2 regions of the Frankia sp. Cppng1_Ct_nod genome follow, and region 2 is predicted to be linked to the other one. Evidence: riboswitches for the same ligand, from Rfam matches in the RefSeq annotation. Region 2 holds a riboswitch; the other holds the start of a gene.
The links. Region 2 has a riboswitch for cyclic di-AMP ahead of NBW77_RS01835 (transglycosylase family protein). Riboswitches for the same ligand answer to the same signal wherever they lie in the genome.
Positions count from the first base shown of each region.

Region 1: linked by a shared signal. The riboswitch ahead of NBW77_RS09540 (C40 family peptidase) and the one ahead of NBW77_RS01835 (transglycosylase family protein) in region 2 are both predicted to bind cyclic di-AMP.

Region 1 is NZ_CAKKTK010000024.1:27,505-36,494, reverse strand. It holds gene NBW77_RS09555 (CocE/NonD family hydrolase) at 218-1,852, shown strand; gene NBW77_RS09550 (hypothetical protein) at 2,047-2,499, shown strand; gene NBW77_RS09545 (alkaline phosphatase family protein) at 2,548-4,161, opposite strand; cyclic di-AMP (ydaO/yuaA leader) riboswitch at 4,517-4,678, shown strand; gene NBW77_RS09540 (C40 family peptidase) at 4,789-5,418, shown strand; gene NBW77_RS09535 (transglycosylase SLT domain-containing protein) at 5,551-6,216, shown strand; gene NBW77_RS09530 (ABC transporter permease) at 6,450-7,295, shown strand; gene NBW77_RS09525 (SDR family NAD(P)-dependent oxidoreductase) at 7,265-8,086, opposite strand; gene NBW77_RS09520 (acyl-CoA dehydrogenase family protein) at 8,105-8,990, opposite strand, start outside.
Region 2 is NZ_CAKKTK010000003.1:63,630-67,509, reverse strand. It holds gene NBW77_RS01845 (ATP-binding protein) at 1-1,274, opposite strand, end outside; gene NBW77_RS01840 (DUF3151 domain-containing protein) at 1,396-1,830, opposite strand; gene NBW77_RS01835 (transglycosylase family protein) at 1,990-2,721, opposite strand; cyclic di-AMP (ydaO/yuaA leader) riboswitch at 2,723-2,890, opposite strand; gene NBW77_RS01830 (transglycosylase family protein) at 3,299-3,880, opposite strand, start outside.

The DNA of each region.
Region 1 (8,990 bases), on a different contig from region 2:
GGGCGGGGTCAAGAAAGTACACCGTCCCAGCGCTTGTCCGTCGGTGTCACCGATATCGGTATCCCGGTGCTCCGTGCATGGATCGTGCTGTTGTTCCGGAAATTGGTTGTTCCGGAAATCGACCGACGCCACGCGAGCGTCCTCCGCGCATCCCACGCCGGACGTGGGAGATCCGCCCCCGCGTCGCTGTCGGTCCTCTTCCTGACATGATGGGAAAATGAGCCTGATCAGCCGGGTTGTCGCGGGCCGGATGCGCCTGCCCCCCGCGTACACCTCGCGGGTCGTACGCGAGCGTGACTTCGGCGTGCCGATGCGCGACGGGGTGATCCTGCTCGCCGACCGTTACACCCCGCGGTCCGCGGGTCCCCTTCCCACCGTTTTGGTCCGCTCCCCGTATGGCCGGCGGGGCATGTGGGGCCTGCTGTTCGGGCGGCTGTTCGCCGAGCGGGGTTTCACCGTGCTCCTCCAGAGCGTCCGGGGCACGTTCGGCTCGGGTGGGACGCTGTCGCCCTTCCGTGAGCACGACGACGGGGTCGACACGGTCGCCTGGATCGAGCGGCAGCCGTGGTTCTCCGGTGCGCTGGCCACCACCGGACTGAGCTATCTCGGACTCACCCAGTGGGCGTTGGCCGCTGATGCCGGTCGGGCGCTCAAGGCGGTCGCGATCCAGGCCAGCACCGCGCAGTTCCACGGCCCGACCTACCCCGGCGGCTCCTACGCCCTGGCCAACAGCCTGTCCTGGACCCATCTGATCGGCCACCAGGAGCGGCGTAACGCGCTGTTCGCAAAAATAACGGCCGCCCGGACGCTGCGCGCACTGTTCGGGCGGTTACCGCTGGGCCGGCTGGACGCCCTCACCACCGGTGGCACCGTCGACTTCTGGCAGGACTGGCTGGACCATCCCGACCGGGAGGATCCGTACTGGGAGGAGCGCTCCTACGACGGCAGTGTCGGCCGGGTGCAGGCCCCTGTCGCCATGACCGCGGGCTGGTACGACATCTTCCTGCCCTGGCAGCTGACGGACTACGCCGCACTGCGGGCCGCCGGTCAGGTCCCCCGGCTGACCATCGGCCCCTGGTCCCACACGTCGCCCGGTCTCCTGGCGCAGGGCCACCGTGACACCCTGGCCCATCTGCGCACACACCTCGTCGGCGACACCACGACGCCGCCCGGGCCACCGGTACGGATCTTCGTCACCGGGGTCGGTGAGTGGCGCGACTACCCGGACTGGCCACCGCCCGCCACGGTGACCACCCGGTGGCACCTGCAGGGCGAGGCGGCACTGTCCACGGCCGACCCCGAACCGTCGCCACCGGACCGCTACCGCTACGACCCGGCCGACCCCACACCCGCCGTCTCCGGCGCGATGCTCGCCTCCGGCCGGTCCGACCCCACCGACAACCGAGCGCTGGAAACTCGGCCCGACGTTCTGATCTACACCGGTGAGGTGCTGGCGCAGCCCGTCGAAGCGATCGGACCGGTCAGCGCCGACCTCTACGTCAGCTCCAGCCTGGAGTACACGGATTTCTTCGTCCGGCTCTGCGACGTCCACCCGGATGGCCGGTCGTTCAACGTCTGCGACGGGCTGGTGCGGGTGTGCCCCGGCATGGGCGAGCCGCAGCCGGACGGCAGCCGTCGGATCACCGTCGCGATGTGGCCAACCGCCCACCGGTTCGCCGCCGGGCACCGGCTGCGGGTGCAGGTCTCCAGCGGCGCGCATCCGCGGTTCGCCCGTAATCCCGGCACGGGTGAGTCGCTGCGTACGGCCACGACCCTGCTGCCGGCCGACCAGGCCGTCCATCACGACCCCGACCATCCGTCGGGGATCATCTTGTCGGTACTTCCCCGGTAGCGAAACTCCCCCGACAGCGAAACCGGTTGCGTCCGTCAGGCCGGTGCTCCGCTTCTGACGGTTCATCGGCGGTCGGCCATCGGGTTCCCCTGTGATGACGCCATCACCACAGTGTCCTGTCCCGAACCTCCCGGACCTGCTCGACGGACTACGTTCGGAGGAACATCCACTACGGACATCTGATGGGGGCATGCATGACCGCCAGAACCCTGCGGCGTGCCGGGGTCGTCACCGCCACCGGGGTGCTCGCTGCGCTCCTGGGCGCGAGTCCCGCCAGCGCCGCCTCCTCTTTCCCCGCCGGCGGCAGTGGCCCGGGTACCAGCAACTCCTCCCCGGCGGGGGCTGACCCGAACTCCAGCATGGGCGCCGCAACCAACGCCGCGAGCGCTGTCGCCAACGCCGCCGTCGACATCACGCGGGCTGCCGTCTCCCGCGCCGCGGACGCCATGGGCAGCTCCTCCACGGCGGGCGGCACTGGCGGCACCCTCAACCCTCCCGCCAAGACGAACGGCAACACCATCCCCGACCCCAACGCGAACGCCGACACCGCCAACACCGTTTCCAACGCTGCGCTGGACCTTTCCAGCGACGCACTCCTGCGCGCCGCGGATGCGTTGTCCCACGCCACCGGCTCCATCTCCGGTTAGTCGTGTCCCCGGTGGGTCGTAGCGGGTAGCGACGGATCGCTACCTGTGCTATCTGCCATCCCGGGTCGCCTGCGCGTGTTTGTCGAACTCGGCTGTGATGTGGCGTCCCCTGGCTCGCGGTCCGAGGTCGGCCGGTGCCAGGGGGCCGGGCAACCGTTCGTCGACGAGCCCGGCAAGGGCGAGGAGGTCCTGGTAGGAGGCGGATACCGGCGGTTCCGGTTCGGATGGGCCCGCCGGCGGGGGACCGGCGGCAGCCGCGGCAGGGACAGCCGGGACAGGAACAGGAGCCGGCACCGGTTCGCCGGTGAGCCGGCCGGACAGATCGGGCAGGTCGTCGCGGGGTTCGGTGAGCGACAGCAGGGACGTGAAGGTGGGCGCCCAGGCGTCCCGGGCGGTCAGCGGGGCCGCGCCTGGAGCGAAGACCTCACGCAACGTCGCGGGAACGCTGGCATGGTCGCGTACCGTCGCGTCGACGGTGGCGATGGGGACGAATGGTGAGATGACGAGCGCGGGTACCCGAACGCCGAGCATCGTGAAGTCGAACGACTCCGACTTGCGGCGCAGCAGATGTTGGATGAGCCAGCCCGTCACCCCCGGTCTGGGCGGGCCGCCGGGAGCCGGTACCGCGGTGGGCGGGGGAACGTGGTCGTAGAAACCCCCGTGCTCGTCATAGGTGACGAGTAGGACGGAACGCCGGAAGACGTCCGGGTTGGTCCGCAGGGCCTCGTACACCTGCGCGATCAGGGATTCACCCCGCGCGAAGTCACCCGGGCCGTTCGCGGGCAGGCGGTCGTAGTCCGCGTCGGCAACCTGGTTGTTGCCGGGATGCTGGCTGTTGCTGTGCCCGTGCGGGGCTGACACGTGGACGAATGGCGTCGCGTGCAACGGCGGTCGGTGGTTCGGCTCGATGAAGCTGTAGCTCGGCAGACTACCCGATGCGACATGCGCGGCAAATTCCGACGACCGGAACCAGTTGCCCGACCGTCCCTCCGACCACAGCTTGGGAAACGCCCACACCTGCGGAGTGTCATCGTAGTAGATACGCCAGCTTTTCCCGGCGTCCTCCAGGACCTCGAAGATGGTGCGGTTCTCGTAGAAGCGCGGCTCGATGTTGGTTGTCCCATCCGAGGTCGCCGCATGCAGGAAATTGCGGTTGGGCCACGTCTCCCCGGGCACGGACGCGAACCATCTGCTGCAGACTCCGAAGGACTGTGCCAGCGTGGCGAGTACGGGAATGTTGCCCGGCGGCTGGCAGTGCATGATCAGAGGTCCTCGACCGCTGACCGTGTTGGCGGGCTTGTCGCGCTGCAACAGATTCCACGCGGGCGCGAGCAGGCCGTCGAAGGCCGGTGCGGAAAGCCCTCTGCCCTTGCGTTCGTAGCTGTCGATGAAGCCCTGGTTGGTCGGTGTCCGGCGCCGGCCCGAGACGCCCAGTTGCAGCATGACCGCGTCATGGGAGTGGTCCGGGTCGACGGGCAGGACGTGTTTACCGGTCGGGGATGCGGCCTGTGCCGGGCCGCCGTTCCACCCGGGGTTCTCATATGGGCCGCCGCGGGTCAGGCCTTCGAAGTCGGGATCGTCGCTCGGTAGGTATCCGAGCAGATGGTCGAACGACCGGTTCTCCAGAACCAGGACGATCACATGGTCGATCTGGACGGTCATGCTGGTACCCCCGACACCGGTCCATATCATGCTACGGCTCGCTCAAGCGTCAGCATGTCACGTAGTGGCGACCCGATGGCATGAGGTATCCGCATCCGCATCCGTGATACCGGGATCCGTGATACCGGGCTCCGTGATACCGGGATCCGGGCAGACCGCATCCTGCCTCAGTCCAACCTTTGTGATCTTGATGGCGACGGCAGCGAGGACAGGATAACCGACACGTACAGTAGCCAATATGCGCCGATAATCCCGTAGAACTGGGACTTGCGGTCACAGCGTGTAGTTCGCTACCGTGGCCGAGCTCTCAGCAGCACCGGACTGCACGCCGAGTTCTGCCCACGGTCCGGTGTCCCTCTAGCAGTCGCCAGGGCAGAAGCGGGGGAACCATCTTCCGCCGGACGCCGCCGCCACGGCGACGTCCTTGGGGTGAAGTCGGCCGCGCATCCCCGCGCGCCGACCGGGCTTCCCGGCCCGAACCCGACAGCTAACCTCGCAGGCGTACGGGAAGGACCAACCTTGCCTGCATATCAGGCGTGTTCGGACTCGGCCGATACGACGCGTTCCGGACGCGGTCGTCACCGCGCGCCGACCACCAGTTACACATTTGGACGAGTGTCCGCGCGGGTGGCGGTCGCTGCCGCGGTCACCGGGACCGTTGCCCTCACCGGTCTTTCGGCCCCGGCCTGGGCCAACGACCAGGCGGCCGACACCACGGGCGACTCCAGCGGCGTCACCGCGGCGACCTGGGCAGGTGGTGGCGCACAGGCGGCGGGGGTCTCCGCGCCGGAGCCCGCCGTGGCCTCGCCTTCATCCTCGGCATCTCCGTCCTCGGCGGCGGGAAGTGGGTCCGCCACCGCCACCGCCACCGCCACCGATCCGGCCGGTTCGTCGGCGTCCGCCAGCAGCCTGGGTGCGAAGATCGTCTATCTGGCCTCCAAGCAGGCGGGCAAGCCGTACATGTGGGGCGCCCAGGGGCCGAACGCATTCGACTGTTCCGGTCTCGTCCAGTACGTCTACAAGCAGCTGGGCCGCAATATCCCACGGGTGACCGATGCCCAGTACGCGGCCGCGCAGAAGGTGTCTCAGGGCGCGAAGCAGCCCGGTGACCTCATCTTTTTCGGTTCTCCCGGAAACATCTATCACGTGGGGATCTACGCCGGGAACGACATGATATGGGCCGCTCCCCACAGCGGGACGGTCGTCAGGCTTCAGAAAATCTATTCCTCCCACTATCTTGTCGGTCGCATCGGGTGAACCGGTACGGCGCATTCTGACCTTTCCTTGATATTTGCCCGTCAGGAAAGGTGTCGCCGGAAAGGCGTACCGGTCTTGAATCCACCGAGCGTTCGAGCTGCTCAAACGACACCGTGAGTGAGATGTTCAACAATGTCCAAGGGAAGACACCGGAAGCAGACCCCGCACAATCGCGGCGCGATGATCGCCGCTGTCGGGGTCATCGGCACGACGGCCGGAATGATGCTAAGCGCAAGCCCGGCCAGCGCGAGTACCCCTGCTCCGACCCAGGTTTCCGACGCTACGATCGCCAGTGTCGGAATGAACGCCGGACTTTCTGGCTGCAGCGGGGCGCCGCTTGGTACCTGGGTGGCGGTGGCGCTGGCGGAGTCCGGCGGCAACCCGACTTCGCACAACTCGAACGGCGAGGACTCCCGCGGACTGTGGCAGATCAATATGCGGGCCCATGCGAGCTGGGTGGGGGACCGGGACCTGTACGATCCCGCAACCAACGCGTGGGCGGCCAAGCACGTATGCGACATTCAGGGGATAGGCGCGTGGAGTACCTACACGAATGGCGCCTATCGCCAGTATCTTGCACGGGGTGACGCTGCCGCAGCCACTTCGGGAAGTGCTTCGGGAAGTGCTTCGGGAAGTGCTGCGGGAAGTGCTGCGGGAAGTGTGAGTGCTAACCCGGCATCCCCGCCGACGGCGCAACCGTCCGGGCCGACTTCCGGCACGGACGGGGTTCCGGTCCCGGGCGCCCCGCACGAGGGTTGGTGGGGGCACTGGTCCGGGCATCGGCAGGAGTCGCCATGAGAACCGGAACCCGGGAGTAACGCGTAGACCCGTTTCTCCCGTGGGGCAACGGGCCCCGGCCGTCTTGGTCCGATGGTCGGTGCCCGTTGCACCGGAGATCGTCGGCGAACGCGTCGGTCGCTCCCAGCTTCAGGGCGAGTCGGCGTTTGAAGGGGACTGGATCGACCGCGATGACCCGGGTGGCTCCGACGCGATCGCCCTGCACCGCATTCATACCGATACCACCGGTGCCCATGATGATGATCGCGTCACCAGGGCTGATGGTGGGCCTGTCGCTGGTCATGATCAACTGGTTCGCGGCCAACACCGACGTCCCGATCGCCCTCGTCTGCGTCGGCGCTGTGCTGTTGTGTTGCCTGGTCGGCCTGGTCAGCGGCGTCCTGGTGGTGCGGTTCCGGGTCAACTCGCTGATAGCCACCCTCGGCGTGAGCCAGGTACTCACCGCCGTGGGGCTGAAGGTCTCCGACAACCGCCAGATCACCGGCGCGTTCTCCGACCGGTTCGCGACGCTCGGCAGCACGAACCTGCTGGGTGTTCCGGTGGTCGTGCTCTACCTCCTGGCGCTGGCGGTCATCCTGTGGTTCGTTCTGGAGCACACCCCGGTCGGGCGTTACCTGTTCGCGGTCGGCAGTAACCCGCAGGCCGCGCGTCTGGCCGGTCTGTCGACGGACCGGCTCGTCTACGGCTCGCTCATCGCCTCCGGCGGGGTGGCCGGGATCGCCGGCGTCATCTATGCGATGCGGGTCGGTGCCTACACCGCGGACGCTGGTCCGGGTCTGCTGTTCCCCGCGCTGGCAGCGGTGTTCTTCGGGGCATCGCAGTTCTCCCGGCGGCCCAACGTGTGGGGCACGCTGATCGCATATTTCGCGCTCGCGTTCGGTGTCAAGGGCTTGCAACTGGCCTTCGGGCCCGGCACCTTCTGGATCCAGCCGCTGTTCCAGGGCTCGGCACTACTGATCGCCGTCGCCCTGGCGAGCCGGCAGGTCGCCCAGACCCGGCGCAGCCGGCGGGCACAGGCAACCGCGGCCGCGGCCGGGTCCGAGCCCGGTCAGCCCGCCCCGTCGGCCGGCGCGCTGTAGGGGACGACCGCCTGCCCGCCGTCGACGGCCAGCAGCGCGCCGGAGGTGAAACTCGACGCGGGCCCGGCGAAGTACAGGGCCGCGCCGACGATCTCGCGCGGGTCACCCCCCCTACCCAAGGGGAATCTGCTCGCCATCGCCTCGAAGGCCGGCATGTCCCAGGCCTTACTGATGTCGGTGAAGAACGGCCCCGCCATGATCGTGTTGACCCGGACCGTCGGCCCGAAGGCCTGGGCGAAGCCGGCGGTCAGCACGTTCAACCCCGCTTTGGCCGCCGCGTAGGGCAGGTCGCCCGGTGTCGGTCGCACCGCCGCGACACTGCTGATGTTGATGATCGAACCGCCCCCTGCGCGGGCCATGCGGGCACCGACGAGCGCGGTGAGCCGGAACGGCCCCTTGAGGTTGACAGCGATGACCTTGTCGAACAGCTCCTCGGTCACCTCGGCCAGACTCGGGTAGCGTGGGGCGATACCGGCGTTGTTGACCAGCACGTCGAGGTGGCCGAACTCGTCGTGGACGGCGTCCACCAGGCGGGTGAGGCCGGCCCAGTCACCGACATGCGCCGGGTAGGGCAACGCCCTGCGGCCGGTGGTGCGGCGGACCTCCTCGGCGAGCTCCGCGCAGCCGGAGGCCTTCCGGCTGGTGATAACGACGTCCGCGCCGGCCGCGGCGAACGCGAGCACCATCTCCCGGCCGAGGCCACGGCTCCCGCCCGTCACGAGCGCCACCTTGCCCTGGAGCGGGCCGTCGTACCCGGGATCATCGCTCTGGCGCACCTGCACTCCCTCCACGGTCGGACCCTCCAACGGTCAGTGCGGGATGTCCCGCCAAGGCCTGCCCCGGTCGGTCCGCGGCTCGCCCGGCAGCCCGAGGATCCGCTCGGCGATGATGTTGCGTTGGATCTCATCCGAACCGCCCGCGATCCGGTAACCTGCAGCGCCCAGGACGTGGGCGCTCCAGCAGAACGTGCCCCACTCGCCGGTGTCCGCCGTCAGCCGCGGGCCGAGCAGCAGACCGGCCGCCTGCGACGCCAGTTCCAAGCCCGCCACCCAGCGCAGCTTGCGCAGGGAGCCCTCCGGCCCCGGTGCCCGGCCGGCCTGCCGGGACTGCTCGTCCCGCGCCGCCGCCACCCGTGCGAGCCGCTCGTTGATGAACACGTCGGCGAGCTTCTGGCGGACCAGCGGATCGTTCGTGCGACCCAGCCGCCGGGCCAGTGCCACGAGCTGCCGGAAGCCGCCGCCGACCCGGCTCGACGCGCTGCTGACCTCACGTTCGAACCCGAGGGTCGTCAGGGTCGTTTTCCAGCCTCCGCCCACCTCGCCGAGACGCATGGAGTCGGGGACCCGGACGTCGTCGAGGAAGACCTCGTTGAACGACGTACCGCCCGACATCTGGCGCAGCGGTCGGACGGTCACCCCGGGGGAGTCCAGGGCGACCATGAACGTGGTGAGGCCCGCGTGTTTCGCGACGTCCGGGTCCGTCCGCGCGATGAGCATGCCCCAGCCGGCGAACTGGGCCCCGGAGCTCCAGACCTTCTGCCCGTTGACCACCCAGCTGTCACCGTCGGGAACCGCGCGGGTGGCCAGGGCGGCGAGGTCGGAGCCGGCGCCCGGTTCGGAGAACAACTGGCAGCACAACTCCTCGGCGCGCAGGAAGCGGCGCACGAACCGGTCACGCTGGCCGGGCGTGCCGACG
Region 2 (3,880 bases):
CCGGACCGTAGCGCGCGGGTCTTTTCCCGTAGGCCCGTGGCGAGCCTTCGGCCGTCGACGGTCCGAGCCCACTTGGCCTCCCCGGCAAGCACCGGACGCCGGTCCCGACCGGCGAGCACGACCGCGTCGATCTCGTCCTGGCCACCGGCGCCCCAGTAGGGTCCGATGGCCACGATGTCCGGCCCGAGCGAGCCTGAAACGGCGAGCCGTCGCAGATGCTCCCGCAACGATTCTTCCCAGGGGGCGCCGAGATGGTCATCCAGGCTTTCGACCAGCACCGGCAGCAGAGCTTCCCCGAGCCCACGGTCGATCTCGGCACGGAACCGGGAGAGTACCCCGAGGTAGAAGGCGAGGAAGTTGTCGGCGATCCGGTAGACACGGCGCCGGCTGCGTGGGGTGTCCGTCACCGGCATGATCCGTTCGACGAGCCGTAGCTCTATGAGCCGGTCCAGGGTGCGGGTCGGCTCGGCCCGGATGTGGTCCTTGATCTCGTTGTGCTGTGTTCGGCCCGAGGCGATGGCGTGCAGCACCGCCGCCGGATGCTCGCCGTGTTCCACCGCCGTGGCCAGTACGAGTTGTCCTTCGGTGAGCAGGGACGCCCCGGGACGGCATGCCAGCCGCAGCAGGTTGTCGGTGACGTTTGCGTCCTGGTCCCACCAAGACAGGTACAGCGGCACCCCGCCGACCAGTCCGTACACGAGTGCCCGGTCGGCCGGTGCCAGCCCGGGCAGCATGAGGGCGGCCTCGTGCGGGCGGAACGGATGCAGCGACAGCGACAGGTCGAACCGGCCGTACAACGGCGCCCGCTGCTCCTGAAGCGCGGTCATGTGCCGCACTGCCGACCCGCACAACAGCAGCCGCAGTTTCGTCCTGCCTGCTATGCGGTCGAGGAAGGCCCGCAGCACTCCCGGCAGGTCGGGTGAGGTCGCGACAATCTCGGGGAACTCGTCCAGGACGACGACCAGCGGCTCATGCTCCGCCGCCGAGGCGAGATCGTCGAGGGCGTCGTCCCAGTCGAAGTAGGGGCGGGCCAGCAGATCCCGGTACCGCCCGGGTAGACCGCTCGCAACCTGCCGGGACAGTTGCGCCAGCTCGCCGGAGGCCGCGCGGCCGGCACCCGTGTGGAAGACCGATCGCCGTCCGTCGGCGAAGTGTTGCAACAGGGCGGTCTTGCCGACTCTTCGTCGTCCCCACACCACCGCCGGGCGCGGGTCGGTCGAGTCCCACCAACGCTCCAGCGCGGCAAGCTCCTCGGTGCGATTGACGAATGCCATACGCCTCTACTTACATCGCGCGCTACTTACGTCGCCTGTAACTTACGCCAGGCGTCGGTAGGGCCTGGACGGTCGACGTGACCACGCGGTCGAGACAGGCCGAAGCCAGGTTCGAACCGGTTCAGCTGGTCTTGAGGCCCAGCACAGCGGCGGCTTCGGGATCGCTGTCGACGAGGAAGTCGCGGCAGCGGGTGGCCTCGTCGTCCTCGCCGATGGCTGCGGCCGCGCGACCCAGCGCCGCGAGTGCTCGCAGGAACCCCCGGTTGGGCTCGTGCGACCAGGGGATCGGTCCGTGCCCTCGCCAGCCGGTGCGGCGAAGCTGGTCGAGGCCTCGGTGGTATCCGGTCCGGGCGTAGGCGTAGGCGGTGACCGGTTCGCCCGCGTTCAGGGCGAGTTCGGCGAGCGTCGCCCAGGCCAGACTGGATTCGGGGAAGCGGCCGGCGATCGCCTTGGGATCCTCGCCCGCGCCCAGCGCGTCGGCCGCGGCAGGATCGAGGATGAGTTTCGTCGGGGGCGGACCGCCGAGCAGATCCGGTCGTCCAGGCGAGGTCGTCATGGTGTCCATCCTGTCCGATCGCGGTCGCGCTGTGCCGGGGTGAGGATTTGTCCTGCGACGGACCCGTAGGGAGGGGGGTGGGCCTGCGGGTCCGTCGCAGGATCAGGATCCGAAGGCGTTTGCGCCGTCGGACGGTCCTCGGGTGTTACCGGACAGGTGTCACAGGACCGTCGGGTTGGTGACGGTGATGTCCCAGAGGTTCTTGCCGACCACACCGCTCTGACCATCGGTCGTGCGTGTGAGGTAGCCGTAGAGCGAGGCCAGACCCTGCGACTCCGCGCCGTAGCGGCCGTCCACGGTCAAGACGAACTTCCTGTCGCGCATCGAGGCCTGCCAGACCATGGCGTCGGCGCGGACCTGGCCCGCCAGATCGGTGGACAGCGTGGTCCCCGCGAAGTCTGCCGAGTGCAGCTCTGCCTTTGCGCGATCGAGCGTCATCGCGGGCGCCTGCGGAGTAATCGCTCGTTCCACAGCGTCGGAACTGGATGTGCCGGCCGATGACTGCGGGGCCGGGCCGTTGTTGGTGAGGCCCATCTTCGCCGAGCAGGACGGCCACGGGGACCAGCCACGAGAATCGTAGAGCTTGTAGGCGGCCTCGTCCTGCAACGCCGGCGGCGCGTTACTGGGTAGACCGGAATACCCGAGACCATGCCAGGTACCCGCATCGAACTGGTAGGCGCCGTAGTAGCCGTTGCCGGTGTTGATGGAGTAGTTGCCACCGGACTCGCACTGGCGGAGCTTGGCGAAGTCGTCGGCGGTTGCGGCGTTCGCGGGAACTGCTGCGACAGCGAGGCCGCTACCCACAAGTGCTGTCACCGCACCGGTGGTCCGCAGGACCTTTACAGCGGTGGATGACTGTTGCGGGGCACGGTGCCTGCCAACGGACGGCATCTGGATCCTTCCCGTCGCCTACGAGGTGAGCTGTCGGGTGCGGGCTGGGAACGTGCCCGGCCGGTAACGCCAACGGGCGCTGCCAGCTTTACCCCAAGGACGCTGAGAAGTTCCAGCGTCCGGATGTGGTTCCCCCACTCCTGTCCGTATGGCTCCGCGGTAGATCCTGCCGCGTCGGGCGGGGACAGGACTCGGCGTCCGTCCGGGCGGCCTCACCGATCCGGCGAGTGGAAGGACTGTAGCGAGCCTGGCCCTTTCGAAGCAAACCCGGGTGTCGGATGAACTACAGCGGCTTGGCTCGTACCGCCCAAATGGACTAGGTGAACTCCAAATTCAAAACTCTACCCGGCGATCGGGGCACCCCTGAGTCGGGGTCGTCGCCGGTCATTTTCGTAACACCGAGTAATCGGGCCGATCGCTGCCGTGTTTTTCAGTTGTGTTTGTTGTCATATTGGCGTGGATCGGCCCGACTCGTTGTGTGTTTGGTTATGTATCGGCCGTCACCACTCGGCCATAGATGGTGTGATCATGTTTCTTCGCGTGTCACCCGAGCCTCTGAGGTCCTCGGCGGCCGGGCTCAGCCGAAGACGGCTGCCCAGGTCCTCGGGCCGCAGATCCCGTCAACCGTCAGGCCTTTGGCGGCCTGGAAGCGGCTGGCCGCGCCGGCCGACTCCGGACCGTACTGACCATCGACCCGGATGTGGTAACCCAGGCTGTTCATCTGGTTCTGCCAGGAATGCACGTCCGATCGGACCTGGTAGATCAACCCCACGGTGAGCAGTGGCCTGCCGGTGGACGTCGATCCGGTGTCCGCGCTCAGCACGACGCGGGGCGGGACCGAGGCGGCGATCGACCTGGACGAGTTGATGTTCACCCTGCCGCCGCTCGTCCGCCCGCTTGTGCCGGCGCCTGAGGAACTGGCGCCCGACGCGAGTTGGGAGGAGCCCATACCCAGGCCGCAGACCGGCCACTGGCCGAAGCCGGAGCGGGCAGCGAGCTTCAGCGCGGCCTCGTCCTGGGTGGCCGGCGAAGCGTCGCTGGGCAGGCCGGTGTAGCCAAGGCTCCGCCAGGTGCTCAGCGAGAACTGGTAGGCGCCGTAGTAACCGTTGCCGGTGTTGGTGGAGTAGTTACCTCCGGACTCGCACTGGCGGAGCCCCGC